4 regions of the Solibacillus daqui genome follow, and region 2 is predicted to be linked to each of the others. Evidence: riboswitches for the same ligand, from Rfam matches in the RefSeq annotation. Region 2 holds a riboswitch; each other region holds the start of a gene.

Region 1 (5,759 bases), 720 kb from region 2:
TGTACTGATTTTGCAATAATTGTTTCGTTATCAACTGTAACTGTCATGGAAATGCCCCCTTCTTATTTCGATTGCACCTTTAAGTCTTCGAAGGTTGTTTGTAGCTCTTCGTCTGTTAAGATTGTCATTAATGAACCGCCATTTGAATCCTCTTTAATAGCCTTTTCAATTTCTTCTGTATGGTATAGTTCGATAATTCTTTGGTACACTTCATTGTCTTTGTCTTCTGCACGTGCAGCGATAATGTTGACATACGGATAGATGCTTTCATCCTCAGCTAATTCGCGGTAGATAGGGTCTTCTCCAGGATTTAAGCCCGCTTGACCTGCAATGCCGTTGTTAATAATTGCGGCTACCACATCAGGTAATACTTGAGGTGTTTGCTGTGCTGTCATTGGGATAATGTCTAAATTTAATTTATTTGCTGTAATTTTAGTGGGATCACCGAATAATCCAAAGTCCTCAGCTAATTCAATGAAGCCTGCTGATTCAAGTAAGCGTAATGCACGTGCTTGGTTTGATGGATCATCTGGAATGGCAATTTTGTCGCCTTTTTTGATTTCGTTAATGTCTGTAATTTTTTCAGAATATAAACCAAGCGGCGCAAATACTGTAGAGCCAAGCGGAATTAATTCATTGCCACTTTCGTTAACATAGCTTGCAAGGAATGAAATATGTTGGAATGCATTTAAATCAACTTCACCTTGTGCTAATGCGTTGTTTGGTAATGTGTAATCAGCGAACTCTACAAGCTCGATTTCGATACCTTCTTTTTCTAATTTCTCTTCTAAAATGGGCCATTGTGCACCATCCGCACCGTTTACCCCGATTTTTACTACCTCGTTGTCGTCACCACAAGCTGCTAATGCAAAGGCTGATAAAGCTGTAACAGCTGTTAATAAGATTTTTTTCATAAGTTTTGAACTCCTATCGTCTTAAGATTTTTTTTGCTAAAGTATTGCCAAGCCATTGAGCGAGTTGAACTAAAATAATTAATATGACAACTGTGACGATCATGACGCTACCATCAAATCGTTGATAGCCATAAGTTATGGCGATATGACCTAAACCACCGCCGCCAACTGTACCTGCAATAGCTGAGAAATCGATTAAACTAATTGTGACAAATGTTAACCCTAAAATTAGAGGTCCTAAAGCTTCTGGTATTAATACCGTAAAGATAATTTGCAGCGGGCTAGCACCCATTGCTTTAGCAGCTTCAATTACGCCTGGATCAATGCTAATTAAATTTGTTTCTACAATACGGGCAATTCCAAATGCTGCTGCAATGGTCATTGGGAAAACCGCTGCGCTTGTACCAATTGTTGTGCCCATAACAATACGTGTAAGTGGGGAAATGGCTACTAAGAAAATTAAAAATGGAATTGGTCGCACAATATTAATTAATAGGTTGAGTAAGTTAAACGTTAGCTTACTTTCTAAAATATTGTTTTCTCGTGTTACGAATAGAAGTATTCCTATAGATATACCAAGAATTGAGCCGAAACCAAGCGTCAAAATTACCATATAAAGCGTTTCACCTGTTGCCTCAATAATTCTCGGCCAAAATGTACTCCAATCAACTTTCATGTAACTGTACCTCCTCTATTTCAACTTGCTGTGAAAGTTCGTCGATTACTTTCTTTACTTGAACATCATTTCCTTGGAACGAAATGAGTAGGTTACCGAATAATTTATTTTGTAACTCGCGTACCGAACCATAAATAATGTTGAATGGTACTTGATGTTTTTGCGTAATTTCGGATAGTAGAGGATTATGCGTGAGCGATCCTTTAAACAATACTCGGTATAAATGCTGTCCTCCTGATTTTTGCCACTCTTTTAAAATTTGCTCAGAAGGAATGTCCTGATGCACCGACTGAATAAAGCGCTGCGTTGTTGGATGTTGCGGTTGCGTAAAGACATCGTAAACATCGCCTTGCTCAATAACTCGTCCTTGCTCCATTACGGCTACTCGATTACAAATGGATTGAATGACATTCATTTCATGCGTAATTAATAAAACCGTAATGCCGAATTCTTCATTTACTCTTTTTAATAGCTTTAAAATATCAGCAGTTGTCTCTGGGTCAAGTGCTGAGGTTGCTTCATCACAGATTAGAATATCTGGATTTGTTGCAAGCGCACGAGCAATGCCAACACGCTGCTTTTGCCCACCGGATAGTTGTTCAGGATAGTCACGTGCTTTTTCAGATAAGCCAACAAACTTTAAAAGCTCTGCTGTGCGACGGTCGATTTCTGCTTTTTGTGTGCCCGCTAATTTCAGCGGATAGCCGATATTACCGGCAACCGTTCTTGACGTCATTAAGTTGAAATTTTGAAAGATCATCCCAATGCGACGACGTAATTGGCGTAAGTCTTTTTGAGATAGTGTTGCTAAATCGGTTCCTTGAATTTTTACGGAGCCAGTTGAAGGCGCTTCAAGTAAATTCACCAGGCGTAACAATGTACTTTTACCAGCTCCACTAAAACCGATAATCCCAAAAATATCACCTTGGTCAATGGTTAAATTGACATCGCGTACAGCATGAACTTCTCGATCTTTCGTTTTAAATACTTTTGATATATTTGAAAATTCAATCATTTCAAAACCCACCTTTACTATAAAATGCTCGATACGAAACCTTCTTGAGACAATAAAAAAACTTTCGCATCTAGAAAATAAGATACGAAAGTTGAATAGTTACCATTACTTTTGCTCTTATCTTCCAAGTGTATACTTGCAGGATTTGGCACAACGCTATGTATAGCTGCTGCCGAGACTTCAAAGGGCCTGTCCCTCCATCTCTCTTGATAAGAAAATATGTAGTTGTCATTTGCTATGAATCTTATAATAAATCCAAGTAAAACACTTGTCAATATATAAAATAAAAATTTCCGTTTTTCTGAAAAATACTAATAGCATACAACTCATGAATATGGTTAAAAATTTACTTATCGCTAGTGGGAAACTGGGTATATATAATAAAATAAATTAAAATAAAGAAAATGAGTAGGAGGCGTTAAGGTGAATAGTTGGCTATTAGCATCGGTAATCCTATTAATACTAGCTGTTGTTATTCTAATCGTGTGCATTATTGCAGTCATAATGCCAATAAAAAAAACAATGACGATTTTGCATGCACATTCGGAAGGTATTCAAAAGCAAATGAACGGCATTCAAACGCAAACAACGCTTTTGGCGACAACTGCGGAAAAAATGAAATATGATATTGAATACAAAATAGAGACTGTGCAAGGAGTTATACAATCCTTGAAAAATACAGGCGATGTGTTAAATGAAATTAGTGATTCATCACAGGCGTTAACTTCTAAAGTGATGCAAAAAGCGGCGGATGATCCAGTACGTCAAGCACAAGTTGAACAGTGGACAAATACTGCAATGGGTTATTTAAAACGTAATGGATAGGAAAAGCATACAGGATGAAGCGGTTAGTACCGAACATCCTGTATGCTGTTGTTGTTTATATGAGGCTTTCAATTGCATTTTCGATGTCTAACATGGAAGTATCCGGTTCAAAGCGATGAAAAGCCCGATGCTTAGAGTTTAGAATTCTTTCATCGGGCTTTAAATATATTATTTTAATACATCTCGATATTCTGGATTTTTATCGAATTGAGCCTTGGCAAATGGGCAGAGCGGCACAATCTTTTGATTATTGGCACGGACATGCTCGACAAAGGTTTTTACCATCTCTTGTCCAACACCGCGACCACGTGCTGCATCAGCTACAGCGGTGTGATCAATAATATAAAATTCATTATTGGATTTGACGAATGTCATTTCACCAAGCTCTTGACCATCTTCTGTTGTAACAACGCGTGCTTCTTCAATTAATGTTTGCAAAATTATTCCCCTTTTCGAATGTATTGTAAGGCACCAGATGGGCACCGGTCAATTAGAGCTGCGACTACATCTGTTGAAGCGGCATCAGCAATAATCCATGGCTTCCGTTTTGTGTCAAAAACATCATGATTGCCTTTTACGCAAATTCCTGAATGCTCACAGATGCCTGTTGAGAAAAATACGTCAATCTTTTCACCTGTGTATTTCCGATAGCCGTCATTTAGTAGTTGTTGTTCGTTCATGTTTATCATCCCCCCTATCTTTTTAGTATACACATTTTAACTTCATTAAGGGACAGTAAGACGTCCACTTCAACTGACAAGTGTCAGGATTAAGCTAAGTGTGCAATGAGAACTCCCCACCGAGCAAAGTTTCATTTTATACATACACCTAAAATATGAAGCTTTAAAAATCGTTTTGAACCGCTTTTCTTCTGTACTACAACAGTAGTTGCTCGCTTGTGGAATTTTTCTCTAATTTGCGTTTTATTCGTTGAAAATTCATGTGTCACAAAGTGTTCAAAGAAAGCGGTTTATTTTTGAACACATTGTGAAAAGCTAAATATATTACTTTCTTTTTCTAAAAATCGGAGTAGAATGAGAGTCAAGTAAGGTGTTATACAACAAGTTGCAAATGTCATTAGAGAATGAACAATTTTATTATATAGCTTTATAAAAAAGGAGAAATGAAACATGTGGGTAGTAACAGTATTTAACAATCAAAATGATATTCGTATGTTCGAATACACAACAAAAAATGAAGCAGCTTTACAATTAGCAAAATATACAAACGCCGTTTTATCATACACAAACTAATTTTTACTTGCTTTTGCGTGGGGTCAATCCCCCGGCGGCTGTCATAGGTTTTAAGCGACATTTTTTTGTAGGCTTGAAAAAAATCTCGACGTTATTACGTAAAGACGTAATTGATAAAAAGGAGCGAAAAAACATGTGGGTAGTAACAATTTTCAATAATCCAAACGATATTCGTATGTTCGAGTACACAACAAAAAATGAGGCTGCTAAAATGTTATCGAAGTACTCAAATGCTGTTTTATCATTTACAAACTAATCGGTATAAAAAAAAGCCAAAGTCGGGGAAATCGACTTTGGCTTTTTTAGGTTAGCTAGAGAAGGATAACTTTTCCGATGAACCCACATAAGAAAAATCATCATTAGTGGAGCATTTAAAAGCGGCAAATAGTGAGGAACTGTTTTCAATACATCAAGATGTTTCGGAATCCGTGCAACACCTTGATGTATTGCTCGATAAATTAGTGGATCAAACAGGTGAATTAGAAATATTATTTTAGCTTTTCTCAATTATTGAACAAAAATACACTTAAGCGAGAATCAAATAAAATAGCGTGAGAGTGAAAACCTCGTGTAGTAATAATGCGCTTTAAGCGGTGCTTCTGCGGTGGCCAGAAGGGAAGAACGAATGCTAAAACCGTCACATCCTATGACAAATCATTCACGAATAGCTTCGTGCTAGCCTCCATCCTCGGCGAAAAAGGAGTGTCCCAGAAATACTTCTAGGACACTCCTTTTTCTCATGTTTGGAAAAATGAACTTTGTCATGTAAAAATATTATTTTAGACAAAAATACAATGGATATATAGAAAAACAAAACGGATTTGTTAGAAAATAAATACATTAAGTAGTGATTTTGTGTTCTTTTGACATAAATCGGTTAAATCTAGATGGATAGCAAGAATGGTAATAATTGAAGAAGTGATTTTTAATTTCTAGAGCGAATAGGTTGACTAAATTTGGTTAATATAAGATAATCTAAACGGTAATAATAATTATTTTATAATAATTATAATGTTAATCATTTATATACATTTAAGGAGGAAATACACATGGCTTTAATCGGTAAAGAAATCGCA
Region 2 (5,759 bases):
AGATTCTAAGTCTTGGTTTGGTAATACATAATCTTGATAAGGTTCGATTTGTAATTCGATACCTTGTTTTTCTAAAATTGGTTGAACTTGTTCTAAAATTGCGGCGTGAGGTGTGTTTGAAGCACCTACCACTAATGTTGTTGGCTCTGCTGTTGTATCGCTGCCTGTTGTTGATTTTTCGTCTGTCCCACATGCTGCTAGAGCAAGGATTGAAGCACCTAATGCTACTGAAGATAATAATTTTTTCATCATTTTTTCCTCTATTCTATATTTTTCTCACCTAAACTTTTCGAACATTTTTTATATTCTGGATATTCACTATACAGAGGCACCTCTTAATCATTTACGCCTCGGCGTAGATGCGTCCAGATTTTTTCGAGTTTGCTCGAAAAATTCCTCTAAAAATCTGTGACATCCGCCGGGGGCTTAACTTGAGTCATCAAGTTAAGAGATGCTTGTTCGATAAGTATTGGCTATATAATTACGGCGTAATTGCCACTAACTATCGTTTATCAATTTTTGTTGTAATGCTATCACCAATAATTTGAATAATAAATACAATGATTAAAATAATAATGGTCGCCATAAATGTAACGTCTGTACGATTACGAGAGAAACCATCAAGGAAGGCTAAGTTTCCAAGACCACCTGCACCGATAATACCAGCCATCGCTGTATACCCTACAAGTGCTACCGCTGTTACTGTAATCCCAGAAATAAGCGCCGGTAAGCTTTCTGGAATTAATACTTTCCAAATGATTGTTGACGTTTTCGCACCCATTGAACGAGCCGCTTCGATAACACCTTTATCAATTTCACGTAGCGCAATTAATACCATGCGCGCATAAAACGGTGCGGCCCCAATAATTAAAGCCGGTAATGCTGCATTAGCACCACGAATTGTTCCAAGTAAAAACTTCGTGAAAGGAATTAATAAAATGATTAGCACGATAAACGGTATCGAACGGAAAATATTAACGATAGATCCCGTTAAAAAGTGGACGATTTTATTAGCCCATAGTTGATTGTCGCTTGTTAAAAATAAAACAATCCCGATTAAAATACCCAATACGAATGTCACTGCCGTTGCGACTGTTGTCATATACAATGTTTCGTATGTGGCTTCGAGCATTTTGTCCCAATTCACATTTGGAAATAATTGATTAATCATGCTCAATCACCTCCATTTGTATTTCATGCTGTTTTAAAAATTGGAGTGCCTTTTGTATTTGCTGCTTGTCGCCATCAATGTGGACAAACAATGTACCAAGTGAACCGCCCGTTGTCGTTGAAATTTTGCCATGCACAATATTAATGACAACATCGAATTGCTTAATAATTTGGGAGATGACCGGTTGCTCTGTTGTAGCTCCAGCAAATGTCAATTTCACAATTTTTCCTGATGGATAGTTCGTTAAAATTTGCTCTAGCGATGCTTGTGTTTCTTGCGTTTCACCAGCAGCCTTCGATACGAAGTTTTTCGTAATCGGTGCTTGAGGAAGTTGGAACACTTGTAATACATCCCCTTGTTCTACAACTTTACCAGCTTCCATAACTGCGACACGGTTACAAATTTTACGGATAACGTGCATTTCGTGCGTAATCAGAACAATTGTTAGCCCGATTTGTTTGTTAATGTCTAGCAGTAATTGTAAAATCGAATCCGTTGTTTCTGGGTCTAGTGCAGAAGTTGCTTCATCACAAAGTAATACTTCTGGATTGTTTGCTAATGCGCGGGCAATGCCGACACGCTGCTTTTGACCACCCGATAATTGTGACGGATACGCTTTACCGCGCCCCTTTAAACCAACTAGTTCGATTAATTCCTCTACGCGCTGTGCACGCTTGGCATTCGGTACACCTGCAATTTCAAGTGGGAACGCAATGTTTTCCTCAACCGTACGTGACCAAAGTAAATTAAAGTGTTGGAAAATCATGCTGATCTTTTGGCGAGCTGAACGTAACTCATTACCTGACGCTTTCGCAATATCTTGTCCATTGACAATAACCGAGCCAGTTGTTGGCTTTTCTAAACCGTTTAATAAGCGAATCATCGTACTTTTACCGGCCCCACTATATCCAATAATTCCGAAAATTTCACCTTTATTAATCGACAAGTTTACATCATTGACGGCGGTTAGATCGCCGTTTTTTGTTTTATAAACTTTCGTTATGTTTTGTATATCAATCATCGCTTGAACTCCTTTAACTTGAAATAACCTGTTCGTTATGTTCAATAATCGCTTTTTTACTTATTCGCCTCTTAGAACAAACAAAAAACCTTTCTACCACGACAAGTAGAAAGGTTTCGCAAATTTATACGTTGAACCGTTCTCTCATCTTTCAAAGATAATCTTTGTGTGACTTGGCACCTTTGCAATAATTGCTGGTTGCCGGGCTTCATAGGGCACTTCCCTCCACCTCTCTTTATAAGAGTAACGCTATTAAGTTTGTTTTGTATGAATGTTACTTTATCATGCTAATAATTGTTCGTCAATTACTTTTTTAATATTTCATACAAAAATGGTACGGATTGAAAAGCATAAATTTTTTCCTGTAATTGTCCATTATTAGAAACAAGTAAGCAAGGAACACTTTCAATTTTCAGATCTTGTGCGAGGTTCTCTAAATAATTGATATTTGCCATTCCAATCGGTAAATCTGGTAGTAATTCCTCAATTACATTTAAAATTCTTTTGGCCACATCACATGTCCCACACATAGGGGTATAGATAAAAAGTGCACTTTTTTCATGTTGTTGTACACTTTGCTCCCATTGGCTTCTTGTCCATTGTTCCATCGTAATGTCATTCCTATCTTACTAAAAATTTTGCCTGTTGTAATAAATCGCGTAATATAACGGTTGGTGTTTTTTCAACTTCATTATACTGTTGCGGAATAATAAATTGTTGCGCTTCTGGATACACCCGATTCATGAGCTTTCGTAATTTTTCTCCATTTTTATCTGCGTCAAAAAATGTCACAATATCATCTTGCTCGTAAGCTTCTAATAAATCAATTAAATCGACTTCACTGATTGTGCCATTCGTACAAAGAATTGTCACATTCTCTGCTAAAATTGGCTCGATTCTCAACTTATCTGCACGTCCTTCTACTATGATACATTTTCCCATGAAAGCACCTCCCATAGTTTAATAACCAAAAAACGCCAAAACCTAAACATACTAGGTTTCGACGTTAAATATTATTGCTCGATTAATTCAGCGTATGCATCTGCATCCATTAATTCTTCAACTTCAGCTTCATTAGAAAGCTCAACTGTAATCATCCAAGCTGTACCGTATGGAGATTCGTTAACGAATTCTGGGTTATCTGATAATTCTTCATTTACTGCAACAACTGTACCTGACACTGGTGCGTAAAGTTCAGAAACTGTTTTTACTGATTCCACACTACCGAATGGTTGATCTTTAGCAATTTCGTCTCCTACTTCTGGTAGCTCAACGAATACGATGTCGCCTAATTCAGATTGTGCGAAGTCTGTAATACCGATTGTTGCTTTGTTTCCTTCAACTTTAATCCACTCGTGCTCTTTTGTATAACTTAATTCTTTTGGTGTGCTCATGAGAAAACCTCCAAGTAATATGTAGTATATTCAAGTTCATTTTGCCATATTTCGTTCGGAAATTCAATGATATTCAACGGTTATTTCCAAGTTTCCAAGAAGTCAGACTCCTTAAATCCTAATGTTAATTTTTTTCCATCTGTTACGAGTGGACGTTTAATTAACATGCCATCTGATGCTAATAGTGCTAATTGCTCGTCTTCAGACATTGTTGGTAATTTGTCTTTCAACTCTAACTCACGGTACTTCATGCCTGATGTGTTAAAAAATTTCTTTAAGGGAAGACCACTTGCTTCATAATATGCCTTTAACTGTTCTTTAGAAGGCGTTTGTTCAACGATGTGAATATTTTCATAGGCAATACCGTTTTCATCTAACCATTTTTGTGCTTTTTTACAGGTTGTACATTTTGGATAGTTAATAAATTGAATTGTCATTTTTCCGCTCCCTTAGTATAGTTCAATTTTTTCTATTGTAATCGAAATATAATAACAAATCGAGCGAAATCCGATTAATAGTAAGATTACTTTTATTCGAACTTGAAGCAAACCTACTCCTTAAAAATGGATTTTAGTCATTAAATGTGGTTGGTTTTTCTAATAAGCTTCTGTATAACTTTGGTGAGCTATCGCATGTCTGCGATAAAGCCATGTGATACGTTTAAGTGCTTAAAAGGCTATGCCAGTAAACACGAAGATAAAACAGAATTTTCTAAAAATGTAAAATGAGTCATTTTTTGAATCATACTTTAGTTTTTACAAAAATTTGAAAACAATTAACATTCTATTAACTATCCAACCTTAAACTAGACAAAACTAGAAAAGGCGGTAGGAAAATGAGTAAATACTTTACATCAAAAACAATGTTCGCTTTAGCGTTGGCTGGAACATTGATTGCGGCACCGAGCTTAACAACGGAAGCAGCTGTACAAAATTATCAATTATCAGTCGATGCTCATTATGATTCAGGCGTTCAAAATCCTGATGGTGGGACGACTGAAATTATTGCCTATAACAAACACAATCATTCGATGTATTTAATTAACGGTGATACAAAATTAGTAGAAAAAATCTCTCTGAATTATTCTTCAGCAAATGCAATGAACTTAGTACCCGATTTTTCTGTAGACATTGCTGAATTAATTAAAACTATCGATCCTGATTTCGTTTACGGGGGGCTACCGAGTATTGCCATTTCCCCTAATGAAAACGTTGTAGTTGCTGCAGTCCAATCCGATGATTATACAAAAGATGGTTATGCCGTATTTTTAACTGGTGAAGGAGAGCTATTAAGTATCGTAAAAATAGGGGTACAACCTGATAACATTACATTCTCACCAGATGGAAAAAAAGTATTAACTGCTAACGAAGGGGAACCTCGTAACGGTTATGGAAAAGGAATTGAAGACCCACAAGGTACCGTATCTGTAATTGATGTATCAAATGGTTTTACGGGTTTGACAACTAAAAATATTACATTTGAAGCATTTGATCGTGCTGAAAAACGTGCCGAGTTAGTAAAAGACCAAGTAATTATAAAGAAAGATGCCAAACCATCTGAAGATTTAGAGCCTGAATATGTAGTCGTAAGTGAAGATAGCAAATATGCTTACGTTTCACTCCAAGAAAACAATGCCATCGCAAAAATAGACTTAACAACAAACGAAGTAATTTCAGTAAATGGGTTAGGATTTAAAGACCATCAAGAAAAAGGAAATGAATTGGATCTACTTAAAAATAAGGACGTAAAACTTCAGAATGAGAATGTCTTTGGCATTTATATGCCAGATGGGATTTCAACGTATAGCGCGAACGGTAAAAATTATATTGTCACTGCGAATGAGGGAGACAGTCGTGAATGGGGAGAAGAAGACACACCTTCATTCCATTTAAATGAAAACGAAAAAGAAGTAGATGGCAACGAAATCGTATATTATGATACGACGCAATATGACGGCTTTGATGATGGAAAAGACTATATTTTTGGTGGACGCTCTTTCTCAATCATTGATGCCGATACAATGGAAATCGTATTTGATAGCGGAAGTGATTTTGAAAAAATAACGGCCGAGCTTTACCCTAAATACTTCAATACGACGAATGATGAAGTAAAGATTGATAACCGTAGCGGTAAAAAAGGGCCTGAGCCTGAAGATGTTAAAGTTGGTAAAATC
Region 3 (5,759 bases), 1.3 Mb from region 2:
CGGTTTCCTTTGAAATTTGCTCGCCTGTATATTTACGAACAGATGAGTGACTGCGTAATAATTCTCTAGTTTCCACGTGAACATCTCCCTTGTATGTAATATTAGAAAGATACATTATGCATGATATTGGCGCATGAATGTTGTTCTTTCGTATGTCGCTAATACGACAAAAAGCTTAAAGGAATTTTCCTTTAAGCCTATTTTAGTCAATTTTAAGGTTGAAGTCGATTACAACAACCCGATCCATTTCCAGTAAGTCGCACTGAAAATTAAAATTAAGATGAAGCCGAAAATTGTTAACGGAAGCCCTGATTTTAAGAAATCCTTCGTTGTAAACGTCCCTGTACCGTAAGCCAGCATGTTTTGCGGCGCACTTACTGGTAATAAGAAACCGAAGCAAATAACGAATTGTTGAATAATAACGAAGCCAATTTGGTTTTCAACAGGCATTGGTAAACTCAATGCTAATGCGATAAATACCGGAATTAACGCAGAAGCTAAACTGGTTGCTGAGGCGAAACCTAAGTGAATAATAATGTTAAACACTGTAACTAATGCGATCGTTGCTAAAATTGGCATTGTATCTAAGCCTAGTGAACCGAAAATTGTATCTGACAGCCAAGCAGCACCTTTTGTATTTAATAACGTAGAGCCTAAAGAAATACCTACTGCGAATACGATTAATGTACCCCAGTCAATGCGGCTAGAGGCTTCCTGCCAGTTGAATACACCTACTTTAGGAGTTAATAAAAAGGCAATCGCGACAATCGTAATTGTTGTTGTATCGAATGGGTGTAGCTTTCCTTCAGTAGACCAGAAGAATAGTAAAACTAAAGTTGTAATAATTAATGTGATTTCTTTACGTTTTAGTGGTCCAAGTTCCACTAACTGTTGGCGGATAACGTCTTTCCCACTTGCGATATTGTCTGTTTCAGGTTTGATTAGTTTAATCATAACGAAGAATAACACAACCGACATGATAGCGGAGAATGGCGCGGCATACATGAACCATTCGCTCCATGTAATATCGACACCGAATTCAGATTTAATGAAGCCCAGTGCAACTAAGTTTTGCGCAGCTGCCGTTTTAATCCCAATGTTCCAAATTGAAACGGCTTGTGTTGCTGTGATAACTAATAGTGCAGCAAGCTTACTTTCCTTTGTTAAGCCGAATGCTGCTACAATTCCTAATAAAATTGGAACAACTGCACCAGCACGAGCTGTAGCACTCGGTACTACGAATGCTAATGCAATCGCTACTAAAATTGCACCAAATACTAACGCATTTGTTTTCGTGCCAACCATTGATAAAATCCACAGCGCGATACGTTTATGTAAGTTTGTAATTTGCATAGCGGCTGCTAAGAATAGCGCAACCCCTACTAATGCTACAGCAGAGTTACTAAATCCACCTAAAGCCAGTTTAAGTGCATTACTTGTCCCCATTTGAACAGATGGATCTTCCATACTTGGCGCTAAGCCTAGTAATACAGCGATTAGTGCTAAAATCATCGCGGAACTTACTGGGTATGACACCGCCTCGGTTACCCATAAAATAACGGCAAATGCTAAAATAGCTAAAGCACGTTGACCTACAACTGGTAAGTCCCCCCCGTTTGGAATTAGCACAATGATGATGAGCGCAGCAAATGCTAATGCAATCCAAAATGGTTTTAAATTACGTTTTTGCTCAGTGTTGTTTGCCCCTTTTTCTGTTACTGTTGCCATATAAATTGCCTCCTTTTATTATATTTATTTTCCATAAAATAATAATTTTTCGACCAAGAAAATTTCTTGGCATAAAGACATGACAATGCAACTTTTATAAACATATTAGTGTTAGATTAATAAGAATGCTGTAAACAAAAGTGTTTGTCATCTTTAATTATAGCGATATTTTACAGTTGGTATTGTTAATATTTGGTGAATTTAATTATTTTAAAATAAGTATATATTCTCCTAATTAACAATTCTGAATAGCAAATTAGGTGTGTTAATTAGAAAATATTTGAAATTAATAGCGAGAGAGTGAAGCGTTATGAAATGAACAAAATATAAAAATCAGAAAATTTATAAATTTTGTGTTGACGAATGGAATTACTCTGTCTTATACTGTGAAACAACGATGGAACATAAATCACATAACTCTTATCAAGAGCGGCTGAGGGAATAGGCCCTATGAAAGCCCAGCAACCAGTGAGTGATGAACTGACTAAGGTGCTACGTCCTACAAAATGAACAATCATTTTGACAGATAAGAGGAGGTTAATTTGCTCATTTGCAACCCCTCTTCTTAACTGAAGAGGGGTTTTTTACTTTTAAACCCCTCCTCAAAATACACCGATTTCACCATCGAAATTATTTTAGGAGGTATTGTAATGACAAGCTTACGACCAGAAACATTATTATTACACGGAGGCCAAAAGCCAGATCCTGTAACAGGTGCAATTGCTGTACCGGTTTATCGTACAACGGCTTATGCATTCAAAGACACAGCTCATGCGCAACGTCTTTTTGCATTAGAAGAGCCAGGTAACATTTACTCTCGTATTATGAACCCAACAGTAGGTGCGTTTGAAGAGCGTGTAGCGTTATTAGAAGGCGGAGCAGCGGCAGTAGCACTTTCATCTGGTGCAGCAGCAGTAGCGTTTTCCATTTTAAATTTAGCTGGTGCGGGTGATGAAATCGTTGCAGCGGGCTCACTTTACGGAGGTACGTATAATTTATTTGCAACAACATTACCTCGCTACGGGATTACAGTGAAGTTTGTCGATGAATCAGACCCAGAAAACTTCCGTGCAGCTATTACAGAAAAAACAAAAGCGGTATACGCAGAAATTATCGGTAATCCAAGTTTAAAAGTATTAGATATTGAAGCAGTAGCAAATATTGCACACGAAAACGGTCTACCATTATTAATCGATAGCACATTTGCTTCGCCATATGGTAGTAATCCAATTGAGTTTGGCGCGGATGTTGTCATTCATTCGGCAACAAAATGGATTGGTGGTCACGGTACAACAATTGGTGGAATTGTTGTTGATGCGGGTAAATTTGACTGGACGCAAGGGAAACACCCAGGTTATACAGAGCCTGATACATCTTATCACGGAATTCGTTATGGAATTGACACAGCAGCGGCTGCATTTGCGACAAAGCTTCGTGTACAATTACTGCGCGATTTTGGTCCAACCTTATCAGCAGACGCGGCATTCAACTTCTTACAAGGACTAGAAACGCTTCATTTGCGTATTGTCCGTCATAACGAAAACACGCAAAAAGTAGCCGAGTACTTAAAAAACCACCCATTTGTGGAATATGTAAATTACAATGGCTTCGAAGATTTTGCTACGCATGATTTAGCGAAGAAATATTTAAAAAATGGCTTCGGCTCAATCATTACATTCGGCATTAAAGGTGGACGTGAAGCAGGGCGCCAAGTGATTGATAACGTAGAATTATTCTCACACGTAGCAAACGTAGGGGATGCACGTTCATTAATTATTCACCCAGCAAGTACAACACATCAGCAGCTATCTGCTGAAGAATTAAAAATCGCTGGCGTATCAGAGGAGCTCATTCGCTTATCAATCGGTCTAGAAGCAGCAGAAGATATTATCGCAGATTTAGAGCAAGCGTTAGCAAAGGTAGCAGTAGCTGTAAACGCTTAATAATCGATAGCCCATTTACTTCGCCATATTAATAGTAGAAACTCGCTTGTTATTTCCCATTCGAAAAACAAGCGAATTTTCAAAAAAATCAATCCCTACTAACTTAATAAGTTTTATTGACAACTCTAAAACCAAGTAATACAATAGGAATAAATATAATTGTTAATTTGGAAATTAAAAGAAAAGGAGTTGTTTAATATGGGAAAAGTATTTAGTGCACAAAACGTTGCTGCTTACATAATCTATGAATTAAATGAAGTAAAGGAATTCGTGAACGCTTGTTCAATCCAACAAATTTTGGCGGATGTAGATTCGATGTGGCAAAGCGTTTTTGGGCATCATGCTTTTTCAGAAACAACTCACGATTTTCAAAAATCCGGCTATACTGTAAAAGAAGTAGCAGATGAATATATAGAACATGGTAAAGCACATATTTTAGCGCCAGCGAAAGAATGGTTTTTAAAATATGGCGAGTTCCAATTAGTGCAACGCCCATATGCAATGCCTAATTTTTCGATTAAAGAGGAGATCGTTATGCGTAAAATTTTATCTGCTTATCGTTTACGTACTTACAATTTCGTAAACGTTGCAGTTTAACTTGATACAGTGGGGTTCAAACCCCGACTGAATAGGGGAACTCAGGCTAAGAACGCCGCGTCGTGCGGCAATGCCTAAGTGACCAACATCGTGTTGGCCCAAGCCCCGGCGGATGTCACAGATTTTTTAGAGGAGTTTTTCAAGTGAACTTGAAAAAAATCTGGACGCAATTACGCCTAGGCGTAATTGATAATATCCCTAAGACATTGGTAGGTCCCCCTTACCAATGTTTTTTTATTACTAGTATGAAATAAGATTTGAATGATTAATGACTTTTTAGAGAAAACAAATGTCTTTCTAGGAGAGATTTTTCTTGTTTTCATGTATTATATAGGATAGAATTTCTTTAAGAAAAATTATTTGAATTATTCGTTAATATAGTGTGTTTTTTGAATTTGGAGGAGAAAGGCAATGGCAACAATCAAGGCAGCCATCTTAGGATTTGGCACAGTAGGTCAAGGGATTTATCATATATTAAATGAAAAGAGGCAGGAGCTCCGCGAAAAGTTAGGTGTTGAGCTAGAGGTAGCGAAAATTTTAGTAACAGACGCTAGCCGTGAACGCGTACCAGGCACAAAGCATTTAATGACAGAATCAATGGACGAGGTTTTAGCAGAGAAGGGCCTACAAGTTGTGTTCGAGGCGATTGTCAATGAAGAGCCAGCATACGGTTATTTAAAACGTGCTGTGGAAGCAAAATGCCATGTCATTACAGCCAACAAAGTAATGTTTGCAAAGCGCGGAGAAGAATTAGAGGCTTTAGCAAAAGCAAATGGTGTGTTCGTAGGATTCGAAGCATCAGTAGCTGGCGGGGTGCCGATTATTAAAACGATGAAAAATATTCTACTTGTAAACGATGTTAGTCGCGTACAAGGGATTTTAAATGGTACGACAAACTACATTTTAACCAAAATGCGTGCAGAGGGCTGGGGCTTTGAAAACGCGCTAAAAGAAGCACAACGCTTAGGTTATGCAGAGGCTGATCCATTTAACGATGTTTCAGGTCAAGATGCATTCAAAAAACTGATGATTTTATCGAGCTTAGCGTTCGGCGAGCAGCCAAATTGGGCAGATGTTGAAGTTATCGGGATTGATACGATCTCATTAGAGCAAGTAGCAGAGGCAACGGCAAAAGGTTTACGCTACCGCCATGTTGCTGAAGTGGAAAAGTTAGAAGATGGCACAATTCAAGCAAAAGTTGCGCCGCTACTAGTGGATAAAAATCACCCGCTTTACCCGGTGGACGACGTGTTTAACGCCGTAGCGATGGAAACAAATTATATTGGGACATTATCAATCACTGGTCCAGGTGCAGGTATGTATCCAACAGCGAGTGTGATGGTAGAGGACTACGCGGAAATCATCGGTAAGCGTGCGGGATTTACCGTAACGATTTAACTTCCTTCAGAAAAAGCGAGTTAAGAGCGTGGTATAATTGATTTAGAAAAGCGAACTCAATGGCGAGTTCGCTTTTTTCATATGTCTATTAGT
Region 4 (5,759 bases), 980 kb from region 2:
GTTGTGGGATGTATATGGTTGCAAATTTAGGGATTGGCCCACGTGACACATTGATGTTATTGCTTGTCCGTCGCTTCGGTTGGACTGTTAACCGTGCGCGAACAACGATGGAAGTTACAGTTGCAGTTATTGGTTTTTTATTAGGTGGTCCTGTTGGTGTAGGTACCGTCTTTATGGCATTTGGTTTAGGGCCAGTTGTTCAATGGGCATTACGATTAAATGAAAAACTATTTTTCCGTGCTTCTGGTATGGAAAGTGCTGTTTTATAATGAGTTAAGGGATTGATTATAGTTAACTTGATGTGTAAATGATTCCTTAAAATTAGCGCTAATATATATTTAATTGGCTAGCTTGAATGCGGTGTATCACTAAATTCATGCTAGCCTTTTTCTTTTTCCTTAATGATTACCATCATCTCCATAATTAACTAGAAAATTCAAAAAATACTTTTCGTTTCAATCAAAAAGGTGCATAGTTAAATTGGAGGTGTATTCATATGATACATATCGAAAACATAGAACTTTACCGTAATGAAAAGCGTATTTTACATCAATTGAATTGGCATGTCGAAAAAAATCAGCATTGGGCAATTTTAGGCTTAAATGGCTCTGGCAAAACGACTTTATTAAAGGTCATTAATGGCTACATATGGCCAAACGAAGGAAAAGTTCAAGTGTTAGGCGAAACCTACGGGGAGACATATATCCCAAAGCTACGTCGTCGAATTGGTTGGGTCAGCAATGCAATGATTGATAATTTAAACTGGCAGGATAATGCCATTGAAATTGTTTTAAGCGGCAAATTTGGTGCATTACGCTTATTTGAGGAAGTTAGTGAAGCGGAAATTGAAGAAGCAGTGCGGATTATGAAGCATTTTAACTGTGATCACTTGGCGAATAAAACATTCGAATATTTATCACAAGGCGAACGTCAACGGGTTCAGATTTCACGCGCAATTATTTCCGATCCTGAAATCCTAATTTTAGATGAACCTTGTGGTGGCTTAGATATCATTGAACGAGAAAATCTACTACAAACTATCGAACAAATCGCACGTCGTGACAACTGCCCAACACTCATCTATGTAACACATCATGTAGAAGAAATATTGCCATGCTTTAATCATGTTTTATTGATGAAAGATGGAAAAGACGTCGCTGCTGGTATGCGTGAGCAAATTTTAATCGAACCAGTTTTAAGCGAGTTTTTCGGTCGTGAAATAAGCTTACAAATCGAACGAGACCGCGCTTGGGTTGCGGTAAAATAAGCGAATAATTAAAATCGCACTCAAACGAATTGAATGAGTATGTACCCATCTTGCGTACATTTCAATTCGTCTGAGCTGCGAATTAGATATATCACTTACGCCTCGGTGTAAGTGCGTCCAGATTTTTTTGAGCTTGCTCGAAAAATCCCTCAAAAAATCAGTGACATCTGCCAGAGGCTTTGGGCCAACACGATGTTGGCCACTTAGGCTTTGCCGCACGATGCGGCGCACTTAGCATAAGTTCATCTATTCAGCCAAAGTTTGAACCCGCTTAATAAAGGATGAATGCTGAAGCAAGTTAAATGTGAAACTCAATTTGCTCATCTACAAAATGCCAATCATACGGTGTTTCTTGGTAAACGTAGTAATTTAACCAATTGTAAAATAATAAATGCGAGTGTGCACGCCAAACATTTTTAGGTGCTTGTTGTGGGTCATTATTTGGGAAGTAATTAACCGGAACTTCCGTATTTTCTGGATCCTTTGCAATATCGCGGAAAAATTCGTCAGATAGCGTCGTTGCATCATATTCAAGATGCCCTGTAATCATAATATGTTTATTATTTTTCGATTGCGCAATAAATACCCCAGCATCATCTGAATAGCTAAGTAAGCGTAAATCAGGATGCGCTCTTACTTCATCAATAGACACAGTCGTATGTCGTGAATGCGGTGCTACATATTCATCACTAAAACCTCGCACTAAATCAACTGTTAAATCGGTTATAACATGCGAATAAACGCCCGAACATTTTTTCGGAAGTTCAAACTTACCAATGCCAAAGTGATGGTATAACGCTGCTTGTGCGCCCCAACAGATGTACATAATCGATGTTGCATTTTTCTCTGCCCAATCCATTACCTTCGTAATCTCTTGCCAATAGCCAACTTCTTCAAATTCCATCTTTTCAACCGGCGCACCTGTGATGATTAAACCATCATAGCGACGGTGCTTAATTTCATCAAATGTTTGATAAAATGTATCCAAATGCGATTTTGACACATTTTTCGATTCATAGGTAGCCGTATTTAAAAATGTAACATCCACTTGAAGTGGCGTATTCCCTAGTAAACGTAATAACTGTAGCTCCGTTTTCTCTTTTTCAGGCATTAAGTTAAACACCAAAATATTTAATGGTCGGATTTGTTGTGTTTTCGCACGGTCCTCTTCCATCACGAAAATTTTCTCTTGTCTTAAAAGCTCGCCAGCAGGCAAACTTTTCGGAATATTAATTGGCATCTCTTGTTCCCCCTAATTTTCTTCATTTTATATAAATCAAAAAGCCCCTCATTTCCAGCGTAAACAGAAATGAGAGGCTATTAAACCGAACTTATCTGCCAAGGGAAGTCCCTTGCTGGAATTAGCACCTTTCTAACGCCATGTTAGAGGTTGCTGAAGCGTCAACGGGCCAAATCCCTCAACTTCTCTTGATAAGACTATGAAATTGACATAAGTGTACCATGTTAAGATAAATTATGCAATAATTCTAATAATATTTATATTGCCTCGCTAAACATACACATTTACGAACATTTCATTAATATTTGATTGGGAGTAAATACAATTTATTAATTATTCCACTTCTTATTAAATCTATGTAAATTTCATTATAACTCATACTTCAGAAAAAAAGAAGCGCAGTGTACTCACTAATAAAATCGCTACAAAATTTCTCTCACATAGCCTTAATCTTGAATATCTTCAATGCAGTTCTTATCAATTTATCTATGCTAACTTCGTGCTTCTTTCGCCTGCCATCGGTCAATGTACCAACAAAGATCGTTTCTATATTAATCACACTAAAAACGTCCGCCAAAACGTTCAGTATTTATCTTCTTCCGATCATCCGTCTCCAACTGTAACAATGCAGTATAATCTCGAATGTTTGTAAACGCGTCAGGGGTACTAAAAAGGAACGACAAGAACTGAATAGATTGCTTGATGGTGATACTGTTATCAATACTGATTTATCACGACTATCAAGAAGTACGTGAAAGGTAACAAAATCAAATGAAACCTAATATTAACAATAAAGTTATTTAAACAAACACAGATTAATTGTATAATAATTCCATACTTTGAAAACAGGAGGTTATTATGAAGAAATTAGTTTTAATTATTACAATGTTATCTTTATTTATGGTGTCATCATTAAGTGTTGATGCACACTCAGGTCGTACCGATAGTAATGGAGGTCATAACTGCTCTGCAAAGTCACAGGCAAAAGGCCTTTGCTCAGGTTATCATTATCATAATGGAGGTAGTGAGGCATCAACTTCTACCAATACAAATTACAAAAAACCAACATATAAAAGTACACCAAAACAAGTGCTTACAACTGTAGATGTATATATCAATAATACAAAGCAATATTACAATCCAAGTGCTTATTTGAAGAACGGAACAACTTTAGTTCCTATGAAACCTATTTTTGAATCACTAGGTGCAACTCTTAATTACGACAATGTAACAAAAACTGTGACTGCACACAAAGACGGTAAAAAAATTGTCATCGGAATTGGGAATAAAAAAGCTTATGTTGAATCGAACGGCGTTACAACTACAATTAATTTAAATCAAGCAGCTGAAATTTATAAAGGGACAACTATGGTGCCTTTACGTTTTGTAAGTGAAGTACTAGGTGCAAATATTACTTTTGATGATGGTGTATATATTTCAACAAAATAATTAAGATGATTTACACGTGGCAGCATTCTTTTTTTGATGCTGCTTTTGTAATTTAATTTATTTTATTAAAGCATATCTATAACAGCCATTATGCTGTTATGTTGATGTACCTCATCTCACTTTCTTCCTAAACCACGTTCTCTTAAAACGCCCGCTAGCTACGCTATCCCTTTCTCTTACTGTAATTGTTTTACATCGTCAACTTTATTAACGCTCCTGGATCGACTTTAATCTAGTCATAACAAAAGGACATGCATATATGGAAATTTATCATAAACACAAGTCCTATTCTTATTAAACTAAAGCACCCCGTTAGTTGAAGATCATTAAGAACATAATGAAGATTAATAATCAAATCAATAAGAGAAGATGAAACTTATAATAACCAGTAATTACTCTCCTAAACCTTCTAAATGTATTAGGTCACTTTGTAAATCAGATGTTTCCCACCCTTGTTGGATAATATCACTTTTATTACGGGCGAAATATTTATATTCCACTAGTGGTTCAGTATCAAATATTACGCCTATATAATATGGATTCAGGTGTTTATAGCCGTCCACACGATGAGGCACTGTACTATATTCCCACGTTTCCCCAGGGTACTGTTCTTCCAAATGTATCTGTATATAACCTACTTTTTTTTCAATTTGCATATCAATCCAATATGGACGTACAAAATAAAAAATACCAAAAGACAACATAAGTAAAATAGCCAATCCTTGAATAATTTTTCTCCATTTTCCTTTCAAAATAAGAGAAACTAATAGAATAACAAGTAAAATCCCACCGACTATGCTCAATTCAATTAGTTCAGCTGGATGCAATGAATACCCCCCCTTTTTTTGAAACAGTTAGAGTTTGTTCTTCAACTAACCTGCTCCGATAGCTCAATAAGAAAAAAGAGCTGCCTAAGCAACTCAACGTTCTTCAAGTAAAGCTCCACGTTAGTGAAAATAATTATATTTTCACTGTACAAATTTTATAGATGATATGACCATTAACTTCAGTTATTCCTGTACAATCACCCATTTGCAAATTGCTATAAATCGGCCAACGAGGAAAATCTTCTTTCGTTCATTTATTTTGACTCAAAGCTCTAGGGGCTTATTCACCTACCATACCGTCATTATCACGATCTTGCATATATTTGTACAACCAGTGTTTATTGGTTATTGGCATATTGAAACCAGCTGCTTTTGCTTCTGCAATTGTCACGATACCATTTCCATTTGTATCAACACTAGAAAGCTCACCTTCATTTGTTGAAGATCTTGCTGATTTGGACTCGGACTCATTATTTCCGGTTAGTCCAAGAGATTCATTTACTTCATCTGGATTCACATTTTCAAAAGAATCCGTAATGACATTACCGTTTATTGTATAGGTATACTGATAACTTGAAGGAATCTGCGTTTCCGTATTAGGATATGTGATAATTGCTTCGAAATTAGTAGCTCCACCAGCTTTACGAATAGCGTCTTCCATATATGCTTGATCACCATGTCGGTTAAGCGTACTATCTTGTGGCGTAATATTATAAGCGTTTGATACCCCACCAAGAGAATCTGCAATAATATGTCCCTCATCTAAATCTGCTCTCTCGACACCAGGTACTTTTGCTTCATCAGCGTAGTATCTGCCAGATGATGTTACGGGTTCGGTACGATCATCTTGTAGAACAATTTCGTCAGCAATGACACGAACCAATTGCCCTGCCTCATTCGTGAATGCATAATAATTTCGGTCCCCAAAGCCAATGTCAACGACGATGTTAGGTTCGCGATGTCCTGACAAATCGCC

Evidence for each region. Region 2 has a riboswitch for S-adenosylmethionine ahead of O7776_RS15460 (methionine ABC transporter ATP-binding protein). Riboswitches for the same ligand answer to the same signal wherever they lie in the genome.
Region 1: linked by a shared signal. The riboswitch ahead of O7776_RS18865 (methionine ABC transporter ATP-binding protein) and the one ahead of O7776_RS15460 (methionine ABC transporter ATP-binding protein) in region 2 are both predicted to bind S-adenosylmethionine.
Region 3: linked by a shared signal. The riboswitch ahead of O7776_RS01500 (O-acetylhomoserine aminocarboxypropyltransferase/cysteine synthase family protein) and the one ahead of O7776_RS15460 (methionine ABC transporter ATP-binding protein) in region 2 are both predicted to bind S-adenosylmethionine.
Region 4: linked by a shared signal. The riboswitch ahead of metA (homoserine O-acetyltransferase MetA) and the one ahead of O7776_RS15460 (methionine ABC transporter ATP-binding protein) in region 2 are both predicted to bind S-adenosylmethionine.

What each region holds. Positions count from the first base shown of each region.
Region 1 covers NZ_CP114887.1:3,851,543-3,857,301, reverse strand. Annotated here, with positions in the region: gene O7776_RS18880 (M20 family metallopeptidase) at 1-47, opposite strand, end outside; gene O7776_RS18875 (MetQ/NlpA family ABC transporter substrate-binding protein) at 63-914, opposite strand; gene O7776_RS18870 (methionine ABC transporter permease) at 928-1,590, opposite strand; gene O7776_RS18865 (methionine ABC transporter ATP-binding protein) at 1,580-2,605, opposite strand; SAM riboswitch class I at 2,720-2,821, opposite strand; gene O7776_RS18860 (DUF948 domain-containing protein) at 3,029-3,430, shown strand; gene O7776_RS18855 (GNAT family N-acetyltransferase) at 3,599-3,868, opposite strand; gene O7776_RS18850 ((4Fe-4S)-binding protein) at 3,871-4,110, opposite strand; gene O7776_RS18845 (hypothetical protein) at 4,561-4,683, shown strand; gene O7776_RS18840 (hypothetical protein) at 4,817-4,939, shown strand; gene ahpC (alkyl hydroperoxide reductase subunit C) at 5,733-5,759, shown strand, end outside.
Region 2 covers NZ_CP114887.1:3,128,205-3,133,963, forward strand. Annotated here, with positions in the region: gene O7776_RS15450 (MetQ/NlpA family ABC transporter substrate-binding protein) at 1-249, opposite strand, end outside; gene O7776_RS15455 (methionine ABC transporter permease) at 503-1,171, opposite strand; gene O7776_RS15460 (methionine ABC transporter ATP-binding protein) at 1,164-2,192, opposite strand; SAM riboswitch class I at 2,334-2,436, opposite strand; gene O7776_RS15465 (thioredoxin family protein) at 2,498-2,800, opposite strand; gene O7776_RS15470 (toprim domain-containing protein) at 2,814-3,134, opposite strand; gene gcvH (glycine cleavage system protein GcvH) at 3,206-3,586, opposite strand; gene O7776_RS15480 (arsenate reductase family protein) at 3,667-4,023, opposite strand; gene O7776_RS15485 (choice-of-anchor I family protein) at 4,422-5,759, shown strand, end outside.
Region 3 covers NZ_CP114887.1:304,647-310,405, forward strand. Annotated here, with positions in the region: gene nfsA (oxygen-insensitive NADPH nitroreductase) at 1-76, opposite strand, end outside; gene O7776_RS01495 (DASS family sodium-coupled anion symporter) at 229-1,728, opposite strand; SAM riboswitch class I at 2,146-2,261, shown strand; gene O7776_RS01500 (O-acetylhomoserine aminocarboxypropyltransferase/cysteine synthase family protein) at 2,379-3,671, shown strand; gene O7776_RS01505 (hypothetical protein) at 3,870-4,268, shown strand; gene O7776_RS01510 (homoserine dehydrogenase) at 4,680-5,666, shown strand; gene O7776_RS01515 (DNA-binding protein) at 5,755-5,759, opposite strand, start outside.
Region 4 covers NZ_CP114887.1:2,145,632-2,151,390, forward strand. Annotated here, with positions in the region: gene O7776_RS10350 (YczE/YyaS/YitT family protein) at 1-269, shown strand, start outside; gene O7776_RS10355 (ABC transporter ATP-binding protein) at 497-1,267, shown strand; gene metA (homoserine O-acetyltransferase MetA) at 1,566-2,507, opposite strand; SAM riboswitch class I at 2,596-2,705, opposite strand; partial or broken gene O7776_RS20350 (recombinase family protein) at 3,158-3,259, shown strand; gene O7776_RS10365 (copper amine oxidase N-terminal domain-containing protein) at 3,366-3,956, shown strand; gene O7776_RS10370 (hypothetical protein) at 4,349-4,783, opposite strand; gene O7776_RS10375 (DNA/RNA non-specific endonuclease) at 5,064-5,759, opposite strand, start outside.